Regions from separate parts of the Paenibacillus sp. FSL E2-0177 genome, predicted to be linked through region 1. Evidence: riboswitches for the same ligand, from Rfam matches in the RefSeq annotation. Region 1 holds a riboswitch; each other region holds the start of a gene.
What was found. Region 1 has a riboswitch for cyclic di-AMP ahead of MHI25_RS16970 (APC family permease). Riboswitches for the same ligand answer to the same signal wherever they lie in the genome.
Positions count from the first base shown of each region.

Region 2: it holds a riboswitch for cyclic di-AMP, as region 1 does, so the genes downstream of both, MHI25_RS00580 (C40 family peptidase) here and MHI25_RS16970 (APC family permease) in region 1, are expected to answer to the same signal.
Region 3: it holds a riboswitch for cyclic di-AMP, as region 1 does, so the genes downstream of both, MHI25_RS26395 (alpha/beta hydrolase) here and MHI25_RS16970 (APC family permease) in region 1, are expected to answer to the same signal.
Region 4: it holds a riboswitch for cyclic di-AMP, as region 1 does, so the genes downstream of both, MHI25_RS03080 (hypothetical protein) here and MHI25_RS16970 (APC family permease) in region 1, are expected to answer to the same signal.

Region 1 covers NZ_CP150307.1:3,802,026-3,807,764, reverse strand. The annotation lists gene MHI25_RS16980 (DsbA family protein) at 150-866, shown strand; gene MHI25_RS16975 (disulfide oxidoreductase) at 863-1,327, shown strand; cyclic di-AMP (ydaO/yuaA leader) riboswitch at 1,522-1,681, shown strand; gene MHI25_RS16970 (APC family permease) at 1,806-3,623, shown strand; gene MHI25_RS16965 (iron-hydroxamate ABC transporter substrate-binding protein) at 3,827-4,834, shown strand; gene MHI25_RS16960 (iron ABC transporter permease) at 5,055-5,739, shown strand, end outside.
Region 2 covers NZ_CP150307.1:120,583-126,321, forward strand. The annotation lists gene MHI25_RS00560 (4a-hydroxytetrahydrobiopterin dehydratase) at 7-294, shown strand; gene MHI25_RS00565 (cytochrome c) at 377-733, opposite strand; gene MHI25_RS00570 (GNAT family N-acetyltransferase) at 861-1,346, opposite strand; gene MHI25_RS00575 (C40 family peptidase) at 1,536-1,988, opposite strand; cyclic di-AMP (ydaO/yuaA leader) riboswitch at 2,033-2,175, opposite strand; gene MHI25_RS00580 (C40 family peptidase) at 2,538-2,966, opposite strand; cyclic di-AMP (ydaO/yuaA leader) riboswitch at 3,024-3,162, opposite strand; gene MHI25_RS00585 (hypothetical protein) at 3,381-4,211, opposite strand; gene MHI25_RS00590 (M1 family metallopeptidase) at 4,223-5,739, opposite strand, start outside.
Region 3 covers NZ_CP150307.1:5,936,021-5,941,759, forward strand. The annotation lists gene selD (selenide, water dikinase SelD) at 1-1,030, opposite strand, end outside; gene MHI25_RS26395 (alpha/beta hydrolase) at 1,623-2,450, opposite strand; cyclic di-AMP (ydaO/yuaA leader) riboswitch at 2,538-2,724, opposite strand; partial or broken gene MHI25_RS26400 (glyoxalase) at 2,986-3,081, shown strand; gene MHI25_RS26405 (hypothetical protein) at 3,159-3,332, opposite strand; gene MHI25_RS26410 (Nif3-like dinuclear metal center hexameric protein) at 3,417-4,175, opposite strand; gene MHI25_RS26415 (alpha-glucuronidase family glycosyl hydrolase) at 4,236-5,739, opposite strand, start outside.
Region 4 covers NZ_CP150307.1:661,961-667,699, reverse strand. The annotation lists gene kdpB (potassium-transporting ATPase subunit KdpB) at 1-134, opposite strand, end outside; gene kdpA (potassium-transporting ATPase subunit KdpA) at 151-1,827, opposite strand; gene MHI25_RS03080 (hypothetical protein) at 2,044-2,460, opposite strand; cyclic di-AMP (ydaO/yuaA leader) riboswitch at 2,712-2,901, opposite strand; cyclic di-AMP (ydaO/yuaA leader) riboswitch at 3,321-3,485, shown strand; gene MHI25_RS03075 (hypothetical protein) at 3,554-4,108, shown strand; gene MHI25_RS03070 (hypothetical protein) at 4,123-4,644, shown strand; gene MHI25_RS03065 (hypothetical protein) at 4,778-5,137, shown strand; gene MHI25_RS03060 (hypothetical protein) at 5,723-5,739, opposite strand, start outside.

The sequences.
Region 1 (5,739 bases):
CACGCTGTTTTTTTTGACCATACTGTTTGCCAAAAAGAGATTAATAATTATATAATTTTAAATGTATATGATAAAAACTACATTAGTCCCTAGAGGACAGAAAGGAATTCTCCTTGAGTAAACCTAAAAAAAGTCCAAATGTTCCCCAGTTGAGCAAACAAGAGAAACGACGGGTAGAACAGGAGCAACAGAAGCAGAAAACGAGAATTTTAGTTATTAGTTCAATAGCTGTAGTAGTTATCATTTTTGTTGGATTGTTTATGTTAGCTTCGAAAGATGCAGCAAAGAATGTCTCTACAGGAGAACCGGTAGAATTCAATTACAGTGAGCTACCTAGGATTGGTAATGAGGATGCACCTGTTAAGCTTGTTGAATTTGGTGATTTCAAATGTCCAGCTTGTTCCCAGTTTGCTGGCTCCATGAAACCGAAAATTGTTCAAGATTTTGTCAACGAGGGAAAAGCAGCTCTTTACTTTGTAAATATGGCTTTCGTTGGTCCTGACTCTGAGACAGCTTCACTAGCTGCATTGTCTGTATACCATCAGAATAAGGATGAATTCTGGAAGTTCTATGATGCTGTGTATGCGCAGCAAGGGGATGAGAGCGTGGAATGGGCCACTGAGGATTTCTTGGTAAGCCTTGCTGAAAAAGAGAAATTAGCGATCGATTACGATCTGTTGCGTAAAGACATCCAAGAGAAAACTTATGCAGATGAGCTGAAGAAAGACATTCAGTTGGCAACTGACGCAGGCGTGACAACTACGCCTTCGCTCTACATTAATGGAGTGAAAACGGCTGAACCTTTCGATATTGAAGCGATTACATCTGAAATTAACACCGCCGCAAAAGCAGTGGAGGCAAAGTGACAAAATTCCTATCTTTTTGCAAGCGTAACTGCCTCTATCTGGCCTGGTTCGTCTCTTTGGTTGCTGTAGCTGGTAGCTTGTATTTAAGTGAAGTCTTGAAGTATGAACCTTGTAAGCTTTGCTGGTTTCAGCGGATTTTTATGTATCCGCAGTTATTTTTGTTGGGAATTGCCACTTTCCGTGGAGATAAGCGCATCATTCCTTATGTGCTTCCATTAAGTTTGATTGGTGGCAGTATCTCAATCTATCATTATGCGGAACAGAAGATTCCAGCGTTAAGTAAAGTTCTACCTTGTACAGTTGGTGTTCCTTGTAATAAAGATTACTTGAACTACTTCGGATTTATAACGATTCCTTTGTTAGCTTTAATAGCGTTTGCTCTAATAAGTCTCCTTCTTTGGTATGGACGTAGGGAAGAAGAAGTGATTGAAGTAGATGCTGAGGAGAGCTTAGGATTTTAGTTTTTACTTTGGAAGGTACAAAAAAGCTGAAAAGGTATTAAAATCACGGGCTAGAGGGATAATTGAAGATAATGAAAGAGAGCATCCAATAAGACGCTATATTTGAGCTTATTGGATGTTTTTTCATTCTTTTTTCATTTTTTTCAACGCTTTACTGTAGGCACTTTGTAGACTAATATTAGACCTTGTGAGAAGTTGAATATGCGCTGAATTTTCTTAGGAAAAACGGGGGAACCAAACTTGGCATTCATGCCAATGGGGTGAATCGGAACCGGGTCGAACAGACCTCTACCGTAGGGCTATAACCACAGCCCGAATCCGCCAGCTAACCTCGTAAGCAAGGTGGGAAAATGACCATGCATAAGCATGCGGATCATTTCCGTATGCTTATTTTTGTGTCTGCATTTATGAAATCCACCGATGAAAACAGCGCACGGAAATTCCGTTTCAGCTCCCAAAGAAAGGAACTGTATCCACCATGGTAAGCAAGGTAAAACGACTATTGATCGGACGTCCGATGAAGTCGAATGAACTCGATCATGAAAAGTTATCCAAGGTTAAAGCACTGGCTGTCCTGTCTTCTGATGCGCTCTCGTCTGTAGCCTACGGAACGGAACAAATTCTGATTGTACTGGTGGCTGCCGGGTTTACTGCCATCTGGTATTCCCTGCCAATTGCATTAGCCGTATTGGGCCTGCTGGCCATCCTGATTTTATCCTATCGGCAGACGATTTTTGCTTATCCGCAAGGAGGCGGAGCTTATATCGTAGCCAAGAGTAATCTTGGTATTCCGACAGGGCTGCTCGCTGGGGGTTCATTATTGGTGGATTACATTCTTACCGTAGCGGTTAGTGCCTCGGCAGGGACGGATGCGATCACATCGGCTTTTCCAAGTCTTCATAATCATACTGTTCTCATCGCTGTATCTGTTATCGTTTTATTAACAATCATTAATCTTCGCGGAGTGACTGAATCGGCTTCATTTATCGCAATTCCAGTGTATTTGTTTGTGGTTTCGATTGTTGTTCTGATTATCTCCGGTATCGTTAAATATGCAATGGGTGGCGCGCATGCGAATGTTCCTGAAATAGGCAGCGCCGTATCTAATGTAAGTTTGTTTCTACTATTAAAAGCGTTTAGCTCTGGTTGTTCAGCCCTAACGGGGGTTGAGGCCGTATCTAATGCGATCCCAAACTTTAAAGCACCCGCTGAGAAGAATGCAGCCAAGACGCTAATGATCATGGGACTTATCCTTGGCTTTATGTTTACCGGAATCACTGTGCTGGCGTATTGGTATGGTATTGTGCCAGATGAAAAGGCTACGGTTGTCTCTCAGATCGCTGAATCGACCTTTGGCCGTGGCGGATTGTACTTTTTCATTCAAGGGATTACAGCAGTGATTTTGTTCTTGGCAGCTAATACAGCATATTCAGCGTTTCCGCTGCTCGCCTTTATGTTTGCAAAAGATAAATATCTGCCACATGCATTTATGGTCCGTGGTGACCGCCTGGGCTTCTCAAACGGCATTATTTTTCTAGGAGTTATGTCTATCATACTTGTGACTGCATTCCATGGGAATACGGAAGGTTTGATTCCACTATATGCGGTAGGCGTGTTCATTCCTTTTACCTTATCCCAACTGGGGATGATGGTGCATTGGATCAAAACAAGACCCGCTGGATGGGTGAAAAGATTTGTAGTAAATACCATCGGTATGCTGACTACATTGACGATTACGCTTATATTTATCATTACTAAATTCTCGAGCGTATGGATGGCATTCATTTTCTTACCTGCTGTAATGTTCGTGTTCCACCGTATTCATAAGCATTATTTGAACACTGCGGATCAACTGCGTATATGTCCGGCTACTGATAAACCTGTAATTAAAGGAAGTACTGTAGTTGTTCCTGTTGCAGGGGTTACACGTGCTGTATTACATTCCATCAGCTATGCGAAGTCTCTAACAGATAATGTTGTTGCTGTGTATGTAGGCTTTGATGAAGAAGACATTCATAAGATGGAGCAACGGTGGGAGGAATGGAATCCAGGTGTACGCCTGATTGTTCTTCGTTCCAGATATCGTAGTATCATTCGTCCGTTAGTGAAGTTTATCGATACGGTAGAGTGGAAGACCGCTGCGACGGATCACATCACGATTCTGATTCCACAGTTTATTACCAAACATTGGTGGCAAGCCGTGCTTCATAATCAGACCAGCTTTTTAATCCGCTCGTATCTAATGAATCAAAAGGACGTTGTAGTAGCGACTGTCCCGTATCATTTAAATAAATAAGTAGAAGATTAAAGATGAGGTTATATCCGGAACGTTCGGAATATAACCTCTTTTGTATTTTATATGAAGGAAATTGTTGCAAATCCACAGAATTTGAAATTTATATGTTGACACAGAGAATGAGAATCAATATCATTTAAAAGTGAAGCAGAGGTAAAGGTCACCTTTGAATATCAAAGCAGTTACATATAGGAGGGTTTTTAATGTTTTGGCTTAACAGAAAAAGATCAGGAAGCATGAAAGTGACGATGAGCGGACTAATAGTGATGACGCTAATACTTTCCGCTTGTGGTAATAATAATGCTGAAAGCTCATCAAATGCAGGAACAGCGCCTACAACAGCGCCTACAGCAGAATCTACAGAGGCACCTGCTGCACCTAAGACGTTAACAGATGCAATGGGTCATAAAGTAACGATTCCGGCTAATCCACAGCGCGTTCTGGGTTCATATTTGGAAGACTCTTTGGTAACTCTGGGTGTAACTCCAGTAGCTCAATGGTCAGTTACAAACGGCGTTCAGGATTATCTGGCCACTGAATTGAAGGATGTTCCTACAATTAGTTACGACCTTCCGTTAGAGGCTGTAACCAGCTTTGCTCCGGATCTTATTATCATCCCATCGGAGTCTTCTGTTCAGAACGGGATTTACGATCAGTTGAATAAGATTGCACCCACTTATGTAATTGGGGATGAACTAAATCAAGATTGGCGCAAATCGTTGCTCAAGATGGGTGAGATTTTGAACAAAACCCCTGAAGCAGAAAAAGCCATTAAAGATTATGATGTTAAAGCAGCGGCTGCGAAAGAACAGCTTGCAGGAGCTATTGGACAAGAGTCCGCGGCTATTTTATGGTTGGTGCAAAAAAACTTCTATATTGTAGACGAAACCCGCAGCAGTGGAGCTGTATTATATACAGACCTTGGCGTAACGCTGCCTAACTTAGTAACAGAGATCCCAGTAGGAACAAGAGCAACTTGGAATCCGATCTCACTAGAGAAGCTTTCTGAGCTGACCGCAGATCATATTTTCCTTGTAAATAGTGATAAGACTGAGGGTTCGGAGATCCTAGATAGTGCAATCTGGAAGGGCATCCCAGCTGTAAAAGCTGGAAATGTGCATGAAATGAGCTCAACAAGCAGCTGGCTTTACAGTGGTGCGAACGCTGGCAGCAAAATCATTGACGATGTGCTAAAAAGTCTTGTGAAATAAAAGTCGTAATTCACCATGAATGAGACTGATCATTTCGGTGGGGAAGAGCGTGCAGATCAAGTATCTCGTGATACAAAGATCTGCACCATTTTTTTATAAACCAATCCCATAGTACGGAAAAATCGATCCTGCAATTGTACAACATAAATATTTTTGCGATAATGAGAATGATTGTTGTTATCATATAAACCATTGTAACTATTGAATAAGGAGACGACTCATGGTTTCACCCTCAGATTTCGCAAATCGTATTAAAAATGAACCCAAAAAAGCTCTACATACCCGACCGGCAGCTGCCATTGGTATTCTTATTTTTGGACTTGCTGCCATTGCCTTCGGATTGGCACTTTCGGTCTCAGTAGGTGCAGCAGATATCAAGTTAGCTACGGTATGGGAAGCTATATTTCATTTCAATCCAGATTTACAAAAACATCAGGTAATTAGAGAACTGCGATTTCCACGTGCTATTGCTGGCGCCTTAGTCGGTGCTTGCTTCGCAGTAGCAGGGGCTATCATGCAGGGGATGACAAGAAACCCGCTTGCGGATTCAGGGCTGTTAGGCTTGAATGCAGGAGCAGGGGTAGCGCTGGCCATAGTATTTGCTTTTGCACCCTCACTCTCATTCACTTCACTAATGTTGTATTGCTTTATCGGTGCCGCTGTGGCCTCTTTTATCGTATTCGGAATCGGTTCGCTTTCTTTTAATGGCCTGACCCCCTTGCGATTGACATTAGCAGGTTCGGCAGTTAGTGCTTTATTGGTTGCTATTAGTCAGGGAGTAGCTATTCTTTTCAACTTATCTCAGGACATAGCCTTCTGGTTAGCTGGTGGGATGGGTGGAGCTAGCTGGACTCAGATCAAGATTATATTCCCTTGGGTGGCCGTAGCCTTAATTGCAGCAATGA
Region 2 (5,739 bases), 3.2 Mb from region 1:
AACGAATTGTTATTTACGGAAGAGGAACTGCGTGAGGAGATCACCAAGCTAGAGGGCTGGAAGCTGGAAGATAACGTTATGGTACGAAAATATATGTTCAGCCAATATATGAAGGGCATTGCGTTTGTTGATGAAGTAGCCACGATTTCAGAAGCCTTCGATCATCATCCACATATTACGATTGATTATAAAACAGTTACACTGCGACTGGAATCTAATGAAGAAGATGGGATTACGGCTCTAGATCTTCGAGAGGCGCATCAATTTAATGAAGCCTTTGAAAAAAATCACTAGTTTAGCCGAAATCATAAAATAAACGCCCGTGCAGAGATAGTCACCTATCTCATACACGGGCGTTTTTAGTTGCTTGGGTGGGTTACTTTTTCTCTGAGAGCCAGAGTGCGACGTTGGCGATCTCTTCAGGCGCTAGTTTCTCCTTAAAGGAAGGCATTTGGCCACGTCCTTTAGTGACGATGCTATAGATTTCCTCAGCGTCATGCTGGCCACCTTCATTCTGAAGACTTGGTCCAACTCCACCTTGAAGCTGATCGCCGTGACAGGTGATACAGCTGGCTTTCACGGTTGCTTCTGCCTTTGCCGCGTCCAGTTGAACTACCGGCATCGTGGGCTTGTTTTCTTCAGCTACCTCTTCTTTACCCGGAAGTGTAAACATGAGTACTACCGCAAAGGCACAGGCGGCAAAAAACAAACCGCTCATGATCCATTTCTGCATCCCAATTCGTCCCTTCTATGTAAGCTGCTCCCTACATTATAGCTTATGGTGAAGCGTTATCATAGGGTTTGTGACAAAAAAATGAACGAGAATACAATCATTCTTATGAAATATCTGGTATTTAATATCATTTGTCATAGACCATGCAATAAAAAGGTTTGTCTCCTGTAGGTGTGCGGCGTTCATACGTATCTGTAATCGTAAATCCACATTTTTGATAAGTTCGAATGGCGCGTTGGTTCCAGGTCAGGACTTCTAGATCTATCTCTCGATCAGGATAACGACTCAAGGCTGTCTGGACGATGGCATCTACGAATAGTTTGCCTAAACCATGGCCGCATAGATCGGGGCGCATCCCAACTCCTAAACGGACGACTCCTTCCATCGGGAACAACTGTGCGAATCCGCACAAAACCTCTTGTTCATTTAATATGGAGATATATTGTTCCTCCCGGAGCTGCGGATCACCAAACTCGATGCCAAGAGCCTGCATCTGCTCCCACGGCATCCAGCCATAAATATTATATGGGGGCGTATAGCTCCACTTACAAATAGCTTCTCCGTGAATTGCCTCCATAGGAACAACATGAAAAGTTACCGAGGGATTTATCATAAAGTCAACGATCTCCTTTCACGAGGACATTGCTATATTACTAATTATATACAAAATGGGGGAGGTTCGACTCAGAAACTTTATATGAGAGGAATGTTTTACAAATTATGAGAGGGGTAAATAAGTAATAAGACAAAAAAACAAGCTCTCCTCCAAGAGTTACCTTGGAAAAGAGCCTATGTACGTTACTTATTGCACATCATCATTGTCTTCCGATTCAGCAGCAACCGATTGATAAGCGTCTGTGCTCATAATGCGCTTGGCACCAACGTAGCGTTTCACGTAGTAGCTATCACTCAGAGAGCTAATCGTAACACCGCGTGAGGTAGAAGCGTGTGCGAACTTACCTTCACCGACATAAATGCCGACATGTGAGACACCTTTGCCACTTGTATTGAAGAATACAAGATCTCCGGCTCTTATATCATCACGGGAGATTGCTGTGCCCATTTGATATTGGGAACCTGATTGGTGTGGAAGGTTAATGCCAATCTTATCAAACACATACATTGTAAATCCGGAGCAATCAAATCCGTTAGTGGATATACCGCCGGATACGTATTTAGTACCGATGGCCTTGTCAATCACTTTATCCATTTTGGAATCTGCGAAAGCGCTTCCTGCTCCGATGGTGAGGATGATGGAAAAGCTTAGTACTGCTGCTGCTAACTTCTTCTTCAAAAGTGTATACCCCTTCCAAATGCCTACGAGGTTAGCTTAAGGGTTCGGTTGAAGGTCCCCTATGACCCCTCTATATAATGGAGGTCAATTCACCCAAAGTTGGTTCCCCCGTTTTCCTAATAGTTAGGAAACTCGGCTCATACTGTTGATTAGGATTAGCTTGTAATCAATACATGACAAAACCTTTGTAAATAACAACTTAATGATTACAAAAATGTTACTAAAATCTCACTGCGCTAATTGTAACAAACAGAAAGCCGCTTGGCAATCGTTTTTAACATATTAATGCAGAAAAATTGGCATTTTTACGGTAGAAAGGCATATGTAAGCGTTAATAATGACCTAATTTTTAATATAATTGCAATTTTTATCAAATAAACGTGTTTCAATTGGGCTCTATTAGTGTAAAAATATATTATGGAAAAAAGAAAAACCCGAATTTGATTACGGGAATAATCAGATTCAGGTTCATATAGTTGTAATTATGAGGTTATAGTTGTGAGGAAGGTTTCAATCGAAGGCTACAGCTTGATAAGCTGAAGTACTCATTACTCTTTTAGCGCCAACATAACGATTGGCCCAGTAGGCCTGACTGAGTGAAGTGATGGTCACTCCACGCGAAGAGGACGATTGTGCGAATTTTCCGTTTCCAACATAAATGCCGACATGGGATACTCCATTGCCAAGTGTGTTAAAGAACACTAGATCACCAGAACGCAGATTGCTTTTGGATACAGCAGTTCCAACGCTATATTGAGCTTTTGATGTACGAGGTAAAGTAAGACCCACATTCTTGAATACATATTTTGTAAATCCAGAGCAATCAAATCCGGCAGTGCTTGTACCTCCGGTTTTATAGGCAACTCCAATAGTCTTTGAGATTACAGTGTCCATCTTAGAGTCGGCAAAGGCGCTTCCTCCACCAATAGATAATGCCATTACAAGTCCTAGCGCCGCAGCGACGCATTTTTTTCTTAAATTATGTCTTTTCAAAAGATGTACTCCTTCCAAGGCCTGCGAGGTTAGCTTAAGGGTTCGGTAGAAGATTCCCTATGATCCCTGTAAAGCGAGATCAATTCACCCAAAATATGGTTCCCCCACTTCCCGGTGCAAAGGAATTAGGCGTGTTAAGCACCAAGAGAATGACGTTTCGACAGTTACACTTACGATAAATACATTTAGTTATGTAGGAATCGTTTCAATTGATTACAAAATTGTTACTAATAGCACAGGACTTATTGTAACAGAGCTTTTATGATTTTGCAAATACTCTTAAGTTATCCGTAATGAGAAAAAGTCCCAGCTCCTGAATACAGGAATTGGGACCTTTTTATTACGTCAAATAAGGTTAATTTATTGTGGAAATGCTTTGCTACACCATAGATGATATTGTGCAGAGATTCCCCACATTTTTAAGAGCGTAGAAGGTAGTGGTGAGATTTGCCGTATTATAAGTGCCGGCAGGCCGGGACAGAACAGACCCGTCAGTCCGCACACTAGCAGTAAGAGCAAGCCTCCCGCACCAAGTACAATGGAAACACCTATAGCAGGAATCAGTGACCGCAAGCAGATGAACAGTGAGGAGAACATTCCTGTACCGCCGGTGTAACCAAACTGCATATATAGAAGAAACAGGCGCACGATAAAAATATATATAAGCCATGCCAATACGTATGGTACTAAATGAAGTAACAAAGTGTAGTTAAACAAAGAGGATAAGAACAGCCCGTACATTTTTGGAGCAAGCCAGTAAAGCGGCAGCAGGGTCAGCACCCATTCGATTAGGCTAAAGACTAAGACAGGTAGTCCATAGATCTTCATGCCGGGGAAAAAGAACAGCCCGCGCTCGCCCTTTCGCTCCTGGTGCAGCTCATGCAGCAATCCTGCCCTTATGAAAGGAGAAAGCAGAAGTCGCAAGACAACAAGTCCTAGAAGCATCCATAACCAAGTGCGTATCGCAGGGTCAGTATTCAAGCTGAACTGTCCCTCGATATAATACAACAGTCTGCCCATACCGCTGCCGCCGGCGTCTTTATCTGGATAGCGCAGTAGAATTGGAATAATAGCAGATCGGATGAAACCATACATAAAGTAGCCCCAGAGCAGTCGGTAGATGAAGAGCAGAATTAAAATATAAAATTGCTCCTTCATGCTTTGCCAGCCGCGGGTTATCGATGTTCTCACAATCATTCACCTCACCAGACAAGAGTTCCGAGCACGGTTTCAAGTAGTTTAGTTACACTTAACGTCCAGCGAGAGAGCGTCTTGGGCTCTATTTCCGCCAGCCTAAAGTTGTTTAAATGTTTGCTCTCCAATAAGATGGAATGCTCAGGGTCAATCTCAGCAGAGAGAAGAGGCTTATCGCTTAACAATTGAAACGTAGTCTCTGCTCCTTCACCGTTCCAGACCCGCTGCACCGAAGAGCTGTCGGCGAATGTGAATTTCACGGGAACATCAACGTAATGGCTCCCTTTATTTGAAATCTTCACTAATGATTCGTAGCTTTGAGCATCGCCGCTGTTATTTTTTTTAAAAGTAATCGTATCTACTGAGAAGTCAGGCGCACCATCACCATAAATGTAATCATCGAAATATGCCTGCCATGATTTTTTGGTTACCTTCTCAACGACTTTCTGAAAATCTGACGTAGCGGGATGCTGGAAACGGAACTTACGAGCGTAGGAGGACATGATGTTGTTCATTGCTTTGGTACCTACCTGGCGTTCGATATCTTTAAGTACAAGCTTGCCGCGGATATAAACATTTCGGCTATAGGAATCCGCCCCTGCATATTTCCACGTTTCCAGATTTAACGGCTCAGGTATAGTCACCAGGCTGGCCTGTAAAGGCAAATTAGACTTGATACCGTATTCTTGTTCCATAAGTCTGTCTTCGGCATAGGAAGTAAAGCTTTCATCCAGCCAAGCCTCTTCGAATTCATTACTGGCTACCATACCGTAGAAGTATTGATGGCCGATCTCATGAATGACGGTTCTTTCAAGTGAGGTATCTGGAGAAGAATCTGCGGCCCCAAAGGCTGTAATAAGGGTAGGATATTCCATTCCTCCAGCGCCGTTTCCCTCCTTAGGTGGGACGATAATAGACAGCGTAGAGTAGGGATAAGGGCCATACCATTTGCTGAAGTAGGTCAGGGCAGCCTTGGCAGCTTGAAGGTAACGCTCTTGTAAGTCTTTGTGCAGTGGGTCGAGATACACCTTAATTCGTACTCCAGGCACTTCCGGCGTAGAGAAAGCTTCCTCTGCTACTGTAAAATCAGGGGATGCAGCCCAAGCGAAGTCGTGGACATCATCGGCGTAGAACTGATATATTTTTTGATCTTGTTTGAGCTTGGCATTTTTTACAGGAAATCCGGTCGCAGCCACCGTATAGTTGGAAGGAACGGCAATCGTTACATTAAAGATGCCAAAATCACTGTAAAACTCAGAGGTCCCGTGATACTGATGCAGGTCCCAGCCTTCTTCTTTAACTCCGCGTGTGCCCTTAGGCTCGTATACACTAAGCTTAGGGAACCATTGCCCAGCCATAACGAAGTTACCTGAAGCACCCATGCGAGCAAAGATTTTGGGCAGCTGGACTTCATACTGAAGCTTAAGTGTTACACTTTCCCCACCATTAACAGGCTGAGGAAGATGTACCTTTAGAAGCGTCTTATCGTTGATATTGCCGTCATCAGGTTGAACATATTGCACTC
Region 3 (5,739 bases), 2.1 Mb from region 1:
CCGGATGCTCTTCCGTTACCTCTCCGATCAATGCCGCTTCTACCCCTGCATCTACTAACTCTTTTAGCAAATCTTCGCTTTGTTCAGGGGCCACAGAGATCAGCAGTCCGCCAGAAGTCACAGCGTCACATAGAATATAGCGGCTTAGTTGGTCCATCTCCTCCGGATAAAGAATGCTGCCTTCCAGATGGGCAAAGTTATTCTTAGTGCCTCCTGGAACAAATCCCTGCTCCGCAAGCTCTCTTACTCTTGGCAGCATCGGTACATCGCCTTGACGAATGATCAGGCCCGTGCCGCTCCCTTTAGCCATTTCCGAGGCATGTCCCAGTAGCCCAAATCCGGTAACATCTGTACAAGCATGTACATCATAAGGCTCCATGATTTCAGCCGCTTTTTTATTCAAAGTAGACATTACTGTCGTAAGGCGTGTGGTTTCTTCAGGAGATAGCTGATCCTTTTTAATGGAAGTTGTTAAGATCCCCACACCGATAGGCTTCGTTAGAATCAGCTTGTCTCCCACCTTGGCGCCCGCATTCGTTCTTACTTTGTCAGGATGCACAAGGCCCGTAACGGCCAATCCGAATTTGGGCTCTTTATCGTCGATGGAATGTCCGCCCACAAGAGTAGCTCCTGCTTCCTGTACTTTATCCGCTGCACCGCGCAAAATGTCACCGAGAATGCTTTTATCTAAAACAGAAATAGGAAAGGCCACAATATTAAGCACCGTAAGCGGCTTTCCACCCATCGCATAAATATCGCTTAATGCATTGGCTGCTGCAATTTGACCAAATGAATAGGGATCATCCACGATCGGCGTGAAAAAATCAACAGTTTGCACTAACGCTAATTCATCACTTAAACGATACACCCCTGCATCATCACTAGTATCAAGACCTACAAGTAGATCCGGGTTAGGAACAGTTGGTGGCAGACTACGAATAACCTGCATGAGATCGGCGGGACCGATTTTGCAGCCGCAGCCCCCTTTTGAAGATAATGAAGTCAGTTTTATAGTTTCAGCTTGAGACATCATGACTCAGCTCCTTTAGTATGAATTATCTTAATCTTACACGAGTAGATCGCATTGTACAAAATGCAAGAGTAGCAGATGCGTTGCTTACTACGCCTCCTTCTATAACTATTTAGAGTCTATTGTTCTTTCCCACGTCTGGTGAGCTATATTTGGTGCTGTGGTAGGGTAGGGACATTAAGTGGCGTTCTAGGTACAATATGCTTGTAAATGTTCAACATCCATCGGTTAGTAAAATAACCAAAGGCTGGCTCATTCGTAGATTTCACTACGGATGAGCCAGCCTTTAGTTAGATATCCATTATATTAGGGAAATTCTCCCTAATGTTCATCGATAATCGCTTTAAAATGAGGTTTTTAGGGAATTCCTCCCTAAAAATTCATGCAAATACCCATTTATGGCTAAAAACATCCTATTATTAGGGAGGATTTCCCTAATCTACGTTCTAGGAGCCATAATCTCCTTCATTTTAGGGAGAATTCCCCTAAAGTTCTTCCCAGAAAGACGACCCATAGCCAGCTCATTCCGCCCTGGCTATGGGACGCCTATTTTCTCACTTAAACGCTTCGCTTGTGAAGGTCTCCCTATAGATCAGCTAATCTGCTGACTGCCCTGCTGCTTCTCTAAGAAACGCTGAAGAATCGCATTGAATTGCTCCGGTTGGCACAGATTACTTGGATCTAATGCGTTCGGAATAATCGCCAACTGCGCCTGCGGCAGCTGAGACACCATTTCCTTCATACAATTCACTCCAAATTCATTAAAGTCCCCCACAATACATAATGCAGGACGTTTAAAAGCCTTTAAACATCTGGTGTAATCAACATGGCTCGTAGCCAGCCTTTGCCGATATAACTCCCGGGGGCGTTTGTCCAGCAGTCCTCTTCTAATCTCATTGTAGGCCAGACTCCAGCGCTCTCGGTACATCATCCGAATCGAAGGCAACACCAGCTCGCTTGGGAGATAATACATTAGTAAACTGCAATATGCTGCCATAGTTTGTATTTTCCCTACTATTGTTGATCCGTGAGTCCTACAAAAGCTATCCGCGACCACAATGGCTTTTACACGCTCAGGATATTGTTTGGCAATATGCTGAACGACTAAGCCACCATAGGCGATTCCTACAAAAACTGCTTCACGGATACCTAGGTCATTCAACAGCATAATCAGATCCAGACATTGCGTCTCAATAATCTCATGTGGGGCCTCCAGCAGTTTACCAGACTTGCCATTCCCCCGTAAATCGCACAAAATCACTTTATATTTATCGGAAAAATACTCCAGCTGTGGTTTGAACATACTGTGTGTTAATCCATGTCCATGGATAAACACAACCGGAGTGCCAGTTCCATTGATTTCATAATAGAGCGAAGTTCCGTTCAGTTTAGCGATAGGCAAAGGTAACACCTCTTTCATAATAAATTCTACGACTATATCTGCTTAAAAACGCAGCAAAAAACCACAGAGGGATTCTCTGTGGCTATTCATCACTAAACACGCCATTCATCCTCTCTCCATACGCTTACGAGGTTAGCTGTCGGATTCGGGCAGTGAGAGTTGCCCTACCTGCAGGGATGCATATTATGCACCCGGAACAGGATTCACCCCATAACCAGTGCCGACTCTCACATCGGCTGCCAGTTGTTGGTTCCCCCGCTTTCCAGAAACGGAAATTAAGCGGATTGCTTATGTAATTGTAAATTTAAGATAATTCTCAGTTCTGAGATGAATCATACTCTTGTAAGGTTTTCTTGTAAAGGAGGGCTCTGGTCAAAATAATGTTGAAAGCAATGCTTTTCATTTCATATTAAGCATACTCTTCATTTTCTCTTTCTTTTGCTCTTGTTTACTCGTTTTCTTTAGAAAAACAGCTCTGAAGCAAGCGAAAAAGGGGGTGATTCACCAGTACTTTCCTATTTAATAAGAAACGACAATCTTCAATACCAATATTGGGCCAGTTTCTGTACCTTGGGGTGTTCGTCGTTTCTATGTCCCCGATCCGTTTGGCAAGCTTGTTAATATTATTTCACATGAACAGCACGAATGATTTCATAAAAAAGAAAAAAGCTAAGCAGAATCAGAGATCTCCCCCTGTCCACTTAGCTTCCTTTTACAATACTATGGCTACAAAAGATCGGCGTTTTTCAATGCATGCTCCCAGCTTGGAAAAAAGAACAGCGCACTTCTCATAAGCTCTGGGTCGCTTTGCTTCACTTGTTTTTTACTGATCGAGCTTCCGTCGCTTTGCAGCTTTTTGATCCGACTTAATACTTCATCAGCCTCCAAAGGAATTTCCATTGAAACACTCCTTTCTCAGTGACCTGTTTCCCTTCATTTTCTCCATAATATGTTTATTTATTCCGTACTCTTAATTTCCCCAGATTAAACCATCTGATAGATGGGTTGTTCAGCAATGAACCGGGTAGGAAGCATGGGATATTTGTCTGCTAAGATTTCAGCTAAATATTTCATCCCCGGTGCTTCACTCTCCGCATGACCTAACATGATGAGCGCTTTAGATTTGCCTTGGTGCCCTGCATCCCGCACATATTCCGGAGTCTCCCACTCTGGTCCTTCTCCAGCAATAATTAAATCAAGATTGTGATCATTAAAAAGCGGAATAGCCATCGTCCCGCCTCCTCTGTAACCTACTAATATCCCTACGCGTTTGCAGGACAGAGACAGGTCACCAGCAGCGCGTACATAAGAGATGCCTAGCTTACTTTTAATATACTGAGCAGCTTCCATTACAGTCATAGCAGGAATAGTGAGAATCGTAGCAGCCGCTTGCTGCTCTTCCACATAGTCTGACCAATCCAGCTCTCGCAGCAAACCCATCATAATCCCATCCGGCTCTTGCCGATGCCAATAATCATGATAACGAAAAATAGCTATTGGGGAATGTTCGATCAGACTTTTTTTCGCATGATAAACCGGATCACCTTCTAACCACTCGCTCGCTGCATGATGGCTATAAAATATACCTTCATGCGTGATCAGCAAATTGGCTCCTAACGCTATTGCTTGCTCCACAATATTTTGTGTGGCAGAGAAGGCCGTAATAATCCCTGTGACTTCAGTTTCCGGTTCCCCTGGGTTCAGAATATCCACAGTCCCTTCTACCTGTTCCACAGTTCCCATTAAATCTTTCAAAATCGCTCTAATCGTGAGGCTCACTATCATCATCCCTCGAATCGAAATCTAATAAATCTTTCTGCCTTTAAGATCCTCAATTCCGCTCTTGCGGTAAAAATACGTATTGATCCGATCTCTCCATTCCTGCGCATGCTCTGCTTGCTCTTCAAGACGTTGCTTCACTTGCACATACAATCCACTCTCCATGCTGCCTTCAAGTGATTCCCATGTTGCTAGAAGCTGTGCAGCCTGCTCTGCCCCCTCGAAATGAGTATCGTAGATATGTTGTATAACCGTTTGCCCCGATTGCAGAACATGCGTGTATGGAACATGATGGAAGAACAGCAGCAGCTCTTCTGGACAAGACGCTAGATTCTCATAATTTGATGCGTTAAGACCCATATACTGTCCGCTATACCCCGTTCCCGATTTGACTGAACGATCCACACCAATGCCCTTATGATCCGCATAATGGTACGTTCCCCACTTGGCGTATTCATATCCATCCACATTCGGCCCATAATGATGATCCGGATTAACCATCCAGCCCACACCTAATGGAGCTGTGTAAGATTCGTAAATCCTCCATGAGTCCATTAACATCCCGCGAATAGCAGCCACTAGACCTTCATCAGTGCCAAAGGTAAGGCGAATCCATTCCTCAGCTATTTCTTTTGCCGTCAGCTCCGGATTCCAAATTAATCTCCCATATCCATACAGATTAGCTTGAGCTAACCCGTGCCCCGTCCAGTTCATGTCATCCCCGACATTAGTTACAGCAGCCACACCATTATACTTATTTCCCCACACCGATCCGTCCACAATATGTTTCACAAGTGTAGTTTGCCCTTTGGCATAAGTATTGAAATCAAGGACTTCTTTCCACTGTGGAACGAGATAACAGAGATGCCGCTGCTGCCCTGTATATTCTTGAGCAATCTGAAACTCCATCAGATGATTGGTATGTTCCAGTGCGCCAAACAGCGGAGATACCGGTTCTCTGACTTGAAAATCCATCGGTCCATTCTTGATTTGCAGCACTACATTATCATTAAATCGGCCATCCAATGGTTTGAAATGATCATACGCTGCTCTGGCCCGATCTGTCTTACGGTCACGCCAATCCTGCTTGCAGTTATATACGAAACAACGCCAAATCACGATTCCGCCAAACGGCTCCAGTGCTTCTCCCAGCATATTAGCGCCATCGGCATGGTCACGCCCGTAAGTGAATGGCCCTGGTCGATTTTCTGAATCCGCTTTGACCACAAACCCGCCAAAATCAGGGATCACTCGATAAACCTCACCCGCCTTATCTTTCCACCATTGCCGCACCGCTGGGTCCAGTGGATCAGCTGTCTCCAATGCTCCGATCTGTATCGGGCTGGCGAAGTTAGCACTGAGGAATAGCTTAATTCCGTATACGCGGAATATTCCTGCAATTAACGCGATATCAGGCAAATATTGCTCCGTTATAAATAGAGATTCAAGCTCATGAACATTCACATTGTTAATCGAAATCGCGTTGATCCCCACAGAGGACATCAATCTGGCATAATCACGCAGCCGC
Region 4 (5,739 bases), 3.1 Mb from region 1:
ATCGTACCGATTTCGACAACGAACATGACCGGATTTTTGATTAACGTCACCGGGTTAAGCTTAATAAAGCTATCCTTTACAGCGCTTAGGAGTATGGGTCCCGTCAGCAGCTTTTTTCTTTTTACAGTACTCATCTTGTTCTCCCTCTTCCTACCGTAAGGTCAAATATTCTGCAATCGGGCCGAGCACAATGACCGGCAGAAACGTCAGCGCACCGATAATTACTACGGTACCAATCAGAATTCCGGTAAACAGACCATTGTCTGTGCGGAATGTGCCAATCGTCTCAGGAACTGGCTTCTTCTGGATCAGTGAGCCTGCTACTGCCAGCATCGCGATTATAGAGACATAACGGCCAAGCAGCATTACGATCCCGGTTGTAACATTCCAAAAGGTGGTGTTGTCCGCAAGCCCTTCAAATCCTGAACCATTGTTCGCGGCAGAAGAGACATATTCATATAACACTTGGCTAAGTCCATGGAATCCGGGATTCGTGATGGAACCGTTGCCCAAGTCCGTTAAGAACGCACCTGCTGTTGGTACAAGGATAATGAACGGATGCACAAGGATAGCAATCGCAATCAGCTTCATCTCCTTGGCTTCTATCTTTCGCCCGAGAAACTCTGGTGTTCTGCCGACCATTAGTCCACATAAGAAGACGCCCATGATGGCATACATCAGCATATTGATTAGTCCGACACCTTTTCCCCCGAAGACGTTGTTGAGCATCATTAGGGCCAGAGGGGTAATGCCACCCAGCGGTGTCAGCGTATCATGCATATTGTTAACACTACCTGTCGTAGCTGCCGTTGTTACCGAAGTGAACAGCGAAGATTGCGGGATACCAAAACGTACCTCTTTACCTTCCATGCTGCCTTGCGAAGACTCGATCCCCAGCGCATTGATAGCTGGATTGCCTTTGGTTTCCGCATAATAATTCAATCCCAGCAGTAATACGAACAAGGTCATCATTGCTGTGAAAATCACCCAGCCCTGACGTTTGTTCTTAGCGAACAATCCGTACATATATGGCAAAGAGGCTGGCAGCATCCACATAGAGAGAATCTCCAGAACGTTCGTAAGTGGATTAGGGTTCTCAAAAGGATGCGCTGAATTGGCTCCGAAGAAGCCGCCACCATTCGTACCTAAGTGTTTAATTGATTCCAAAGAAGCGACTGGACCGATAGCGATTTGTTGCGTCTGCCCTTCGAGTGTAGTGACCTCAAGCGATGGCTTGAGCGTTTGTGGCACATGCAATCCTACCAGCACCAATGAAACTAGCAGAGCTAATGGAATGAATACACGAATATGTGCTTTTACGAAGTCCTCGAAAAAGTTCCCGACTGATTTCTGTCCTGTAATCCCTCTGACAAAAGCAACCGCAACAGAAAATCCGCTCGCTGCAGACGTGAACATCATCATCGTGATGACTGCCATTTGTGAAAAATACGATAGTCCCGTCTCCCCGCTATAATGCTGCAGGTTCGTATTGGTCATAAAGCTGATCACCGTATTGAATGAAAGCGTCTGTTCCATATCGGCAATTCCATTCGGGTTCAGCGGCAATCCCCGCTGTAATCTTAGAAAAATATAACTGAAAGCAACCAGTACGATATTAGTTAAAACAAAGCTGAGTGCATACTTCTTCCAGGACATTCCGTCCCGTTTTTTCAGGCCGATCAGCTTATAAATACCTTTCTCTGTGCCTGCAAACCAGCGATCCGTACGATTCGGTTCGTTAGAAAATACATGATATAAATACGTTCCCATCGGCTTGACCAGCAAGATGAGAATTACAATTACGACGACTATTTGCAAAATGCCCATGAATGCCCCTCCTTAAAATTTCTCAGGATGAATCAACGCGTAAACCAGATATATAAACAACAGTAGGGTAACAGCGATTACTAGAATCACAGCTTATCCCTCCCCGTATCCTCAACTACACCTGCGCACCAGCGCATAAAGCCATAAAATAACCCGTAAATTACAGCTAACGAAGCCACCATATACAGATCCATCATATCTTCCGCACTCCTTCCATTATCCTTGATGAGGTGATCTATCGATTAGAAAATCAGCATCACCACTATGGGAATAGATTACATAGCTCGCACCAAGTCTTTTATAGACCAATCTAGGATTTATTGAACTTGTAATCACAAAAATCGGCTGTGTCGTCCAGGTACGGCACATCTGAATATAGCGGCAGCAAAGCGGAAAGCTGCTCTCAAACAGATATACCCTGCCTACCGGGAACGATGGGCGAAACCAAGTGCTCTGATGGCGGGTATCCACTAGAATAACCTGCTCAATCCCGAGCTCCTCAAGTAAAGCTTTCTCAGCCACATTGTTGGTTAATCCCGCCATCTTAATACCCCTGAACTTCAGAAGTTTAATGAAATGTTCTCCCGCCTTTGTAGGCGCACATACAAGCACATATTCATTCTGATCCGTCATCTTTTTTTCTCCTCCTGCTCATTTACAACAAGGAGGCAACGAAAATCTCCGAAAGGATGTTGACCTATCGTCATTTTCGGGCACAACCTAAAGCTCGGTTGTGTCACGTCATTAGACGCTGCCTTACAAATACCGCTAATGATGAATTTAGCGACCTCTTAGGGGAGGCCTCCATAAATGCTTTGCTTCTAAGAGCACAGCAAAAAGCCACAAAGGATCTCCTCTGTGGCTCGCTAGCGGTCACATTGCACTCATCCTCTCTCCATACGCTTACGAGGTTAGCTGTCGGATTCGGGCGGTGAGAGTCGCCCTACCTGTATAGATGCGAGCTCACTCACACCCTCTACAGGATTCACCCCATAATCGGCTTCCGACTCTCACATCGGCTGCCGATTGTTGGTTCCCCCGCTTTCCTTATCGGAAATTAAGCGGATCAAATATTCGATTGTCGTTGAAACAGGAGTAATCATACTCTTATGCACGAAGACTTGTAAAACCTGAATGATGCCAAAATAATGCAAATTAAAAACTATTTTCCCATTAGATAGCGCTTACTTGATATCTAATCTCTCTATATCTCTTGTTTACTCGAGTTTGGAGCGTTTAATCGCTATCTATAACCCATGTGATTTTATTCACCTTTTTAGAGCGAAAATACTGCAAATTCCCATTATAGGTAGAAACGCAAGAAGCTGAGGCTGAGCGAGAAAGAGGCGCGATAACACGCCATAAATACCTATTTACCTCGTTTTTCAGTCGTAGTCGGCAGGATATGGTTAAAATTGCTCTAAAAGAACATTTTCCGTTTTTTACAGAAAATCTTGAAAAGAGTATGATTCGGGTTGAATCTAATTCATGAAAAACAATCAACGCTGAGTTCCTGCATTCGCAGGGAACGGGGGAACCATCAGGCCACCTGGCCTACTTGGGGTGAATCCAAAGGAGACTGCATAAGTCTCAATAGGTAGGGCGACTCTCACCGTCCGAATCCGACAGCTAACCTCGTAAGCGTAAAGAGAGAGACCCTTGATCCGCCACGCTTTGGCCCAGGTATATCTGCCTGTAATCCAAAACCGCAGCAGAGGTCCTCCTCTTGCTGCGGTTTTTGCGTTACCTGAGCTTATTAGGTGATAGCACGCTGGATGGGGTGAATGTTTTGAAGCACTATTATTTAGGGATACATCAAGGGCTGCTTGAGCCGATAAGTCTAAATTACGTTTGTTTCGGGGCCTTGTGGTTCGAAGAACATAATCACAGGTACATTGTAGGCTATGCATTTGGCCAGAACCAGATCCAAGCCCTTCGCCAGTTCAGCACACCTTCTTCTTGTAAAGACTGTTTAGACTCTAAGATTGTATATGAGATATATAAAAAAATTCGAGAACAACAGCAGCAGCAGGATTGGTCATCACACCAAAAGCTCCCGTGGTTTACAGCCTTCAAGGAGCCTTGGAAAGATGTAAGCGCCGGTTGGTATGTCTTGAGATCCCGCAGCACCTTTCCCTTACATCTATCTGTTATACGAAAAGAGAAGTTCCGACTATGGCTAGAGCATACCGCAGTCTGTGAGAATAAAATGGAGATGCTCGCTTGTGTAGAAAAGGCTAGTGTCACTCATCATGTTGACTTAAAGCTTTTGGAAATCTAAGGAGGAACCCTACTATGGACCAGCGCAGACTATCCCGCATTGAAGTATTTGTATTGGATGAACCCGAGCCTATTCACTATGGAATGGAAGGGGCTGAAGGCTGCCGTTATGGTATTCTGAAGCTCACCTGTAAGGGAGGCTGCAGTTGGGGGGCTTGTCTGATCTCTGCTAACACCAAAAATTTCGATCTTATTAAATGGAGTTCTTTTTTACGGGCCATCTGTCATTGCCGTCTTGAAGAAGCGCTGGATAAGGTCCGCCGCGAAGGTTCAGATTGGGAGCAGGTTAAGCTTGAGCTAGTTCAGGGTGCTTTGCAGGATTTAAAGGCCAAGCTCCAGGGTAAATCCTTGGCAGGGCATATTCAGCAAGGGCGTCTGTACAGTGTTGCAGCAGGGGGGAGCAATTCCAGAAGTGAACGGCTCTACTACAAGCCTTCAAAAGCTTTATCCACTGCCTCCCAGCAGAAACACAGTTGCCCGGAACCAGACACCGCCGATCTCATCAATAAATCCATCTCTTACTTTTCTATATTATAGATTCAAGCAAATCTCTCAATCTGAAAGGATCGTGTTCACCATGCCTGACCCCTTACCTCCCGAGTCCACCTACAGTACTAAATTTGCAGAGTGTGTTCAAAAGTACACTAATGAAGTCTACGTACTTAGTTCCATGTTGTTAGAACAATCTAATGAGGCAGACAAGATTACTATCCGCACCTTCACAGAGCTTCATAAAATATATCGTCAGGATGATTTTGATCCTCAGTTATTCTCTATCCACGCTTACCGCACTTGTATTCACCAGTGTGCTGATTCTTTTGCCCGGCGCTCCCTTCTATCGGCTAAGGCATTACCTTGGGAGGAACAGCTTGTGAAGGTCATGTGGTACGGCCTAAAGCTGCCTCTTTCTCAAATAAGCATTATTCTGCAAAAAAGTGTTCCCGCACTGAAAGCACAGCTTAGAGCTGTACGGGAGCAGATGACCACCCAAACGGATATACTAACGAGCGCAAATCTTTCTATAATTTAGTCACTGACTAGAATTCAGACAATCTTTAAGCGCATGAAGCGACTAATGGACTCAGGAGCCTTTAATTGAAGCTTTTCCTCAAATATGGTCGGCGTTCGGACTCCAGAGTCACTAATTGTTTATAGAGCACCAAATATACGCCTACTTCCACTCAATAGCATCACTGGAGTCCGCACCCCCTTCAAAAGACCTTGAAATCGCCAAATAACGCCTTCTGAGTCCGAAAGTAAAAATCTCGAGCGATGAGCGTCTTGGATCGTCTTAAAGCAAGCCCTAATCATCTTCCACCAAGACAAGGCTTACGGACCCAGATGACGTTACTTACACGTTTATCGCCTTTTGAGCATAGTATCGGACTCCAGTGCAACTATTTGGTTAAAAGAGCTACTAATTCACCATTTTTCATGCCAATAGCGACTATAGTGTCCGATATCTTGCTAAATCTCGATGATTGCTGCATTTAAGTGCTGCTGGGTCCGTTAGCTATATCAGCTCGTATACAAAGAGATTGCCAACTCAAAAACGGGGATATCCCAGCAACCATAAATGGCTGTTAGGATACCCCCGAAAATTCAGTTCCTACTATTACACTTTACTCTTAC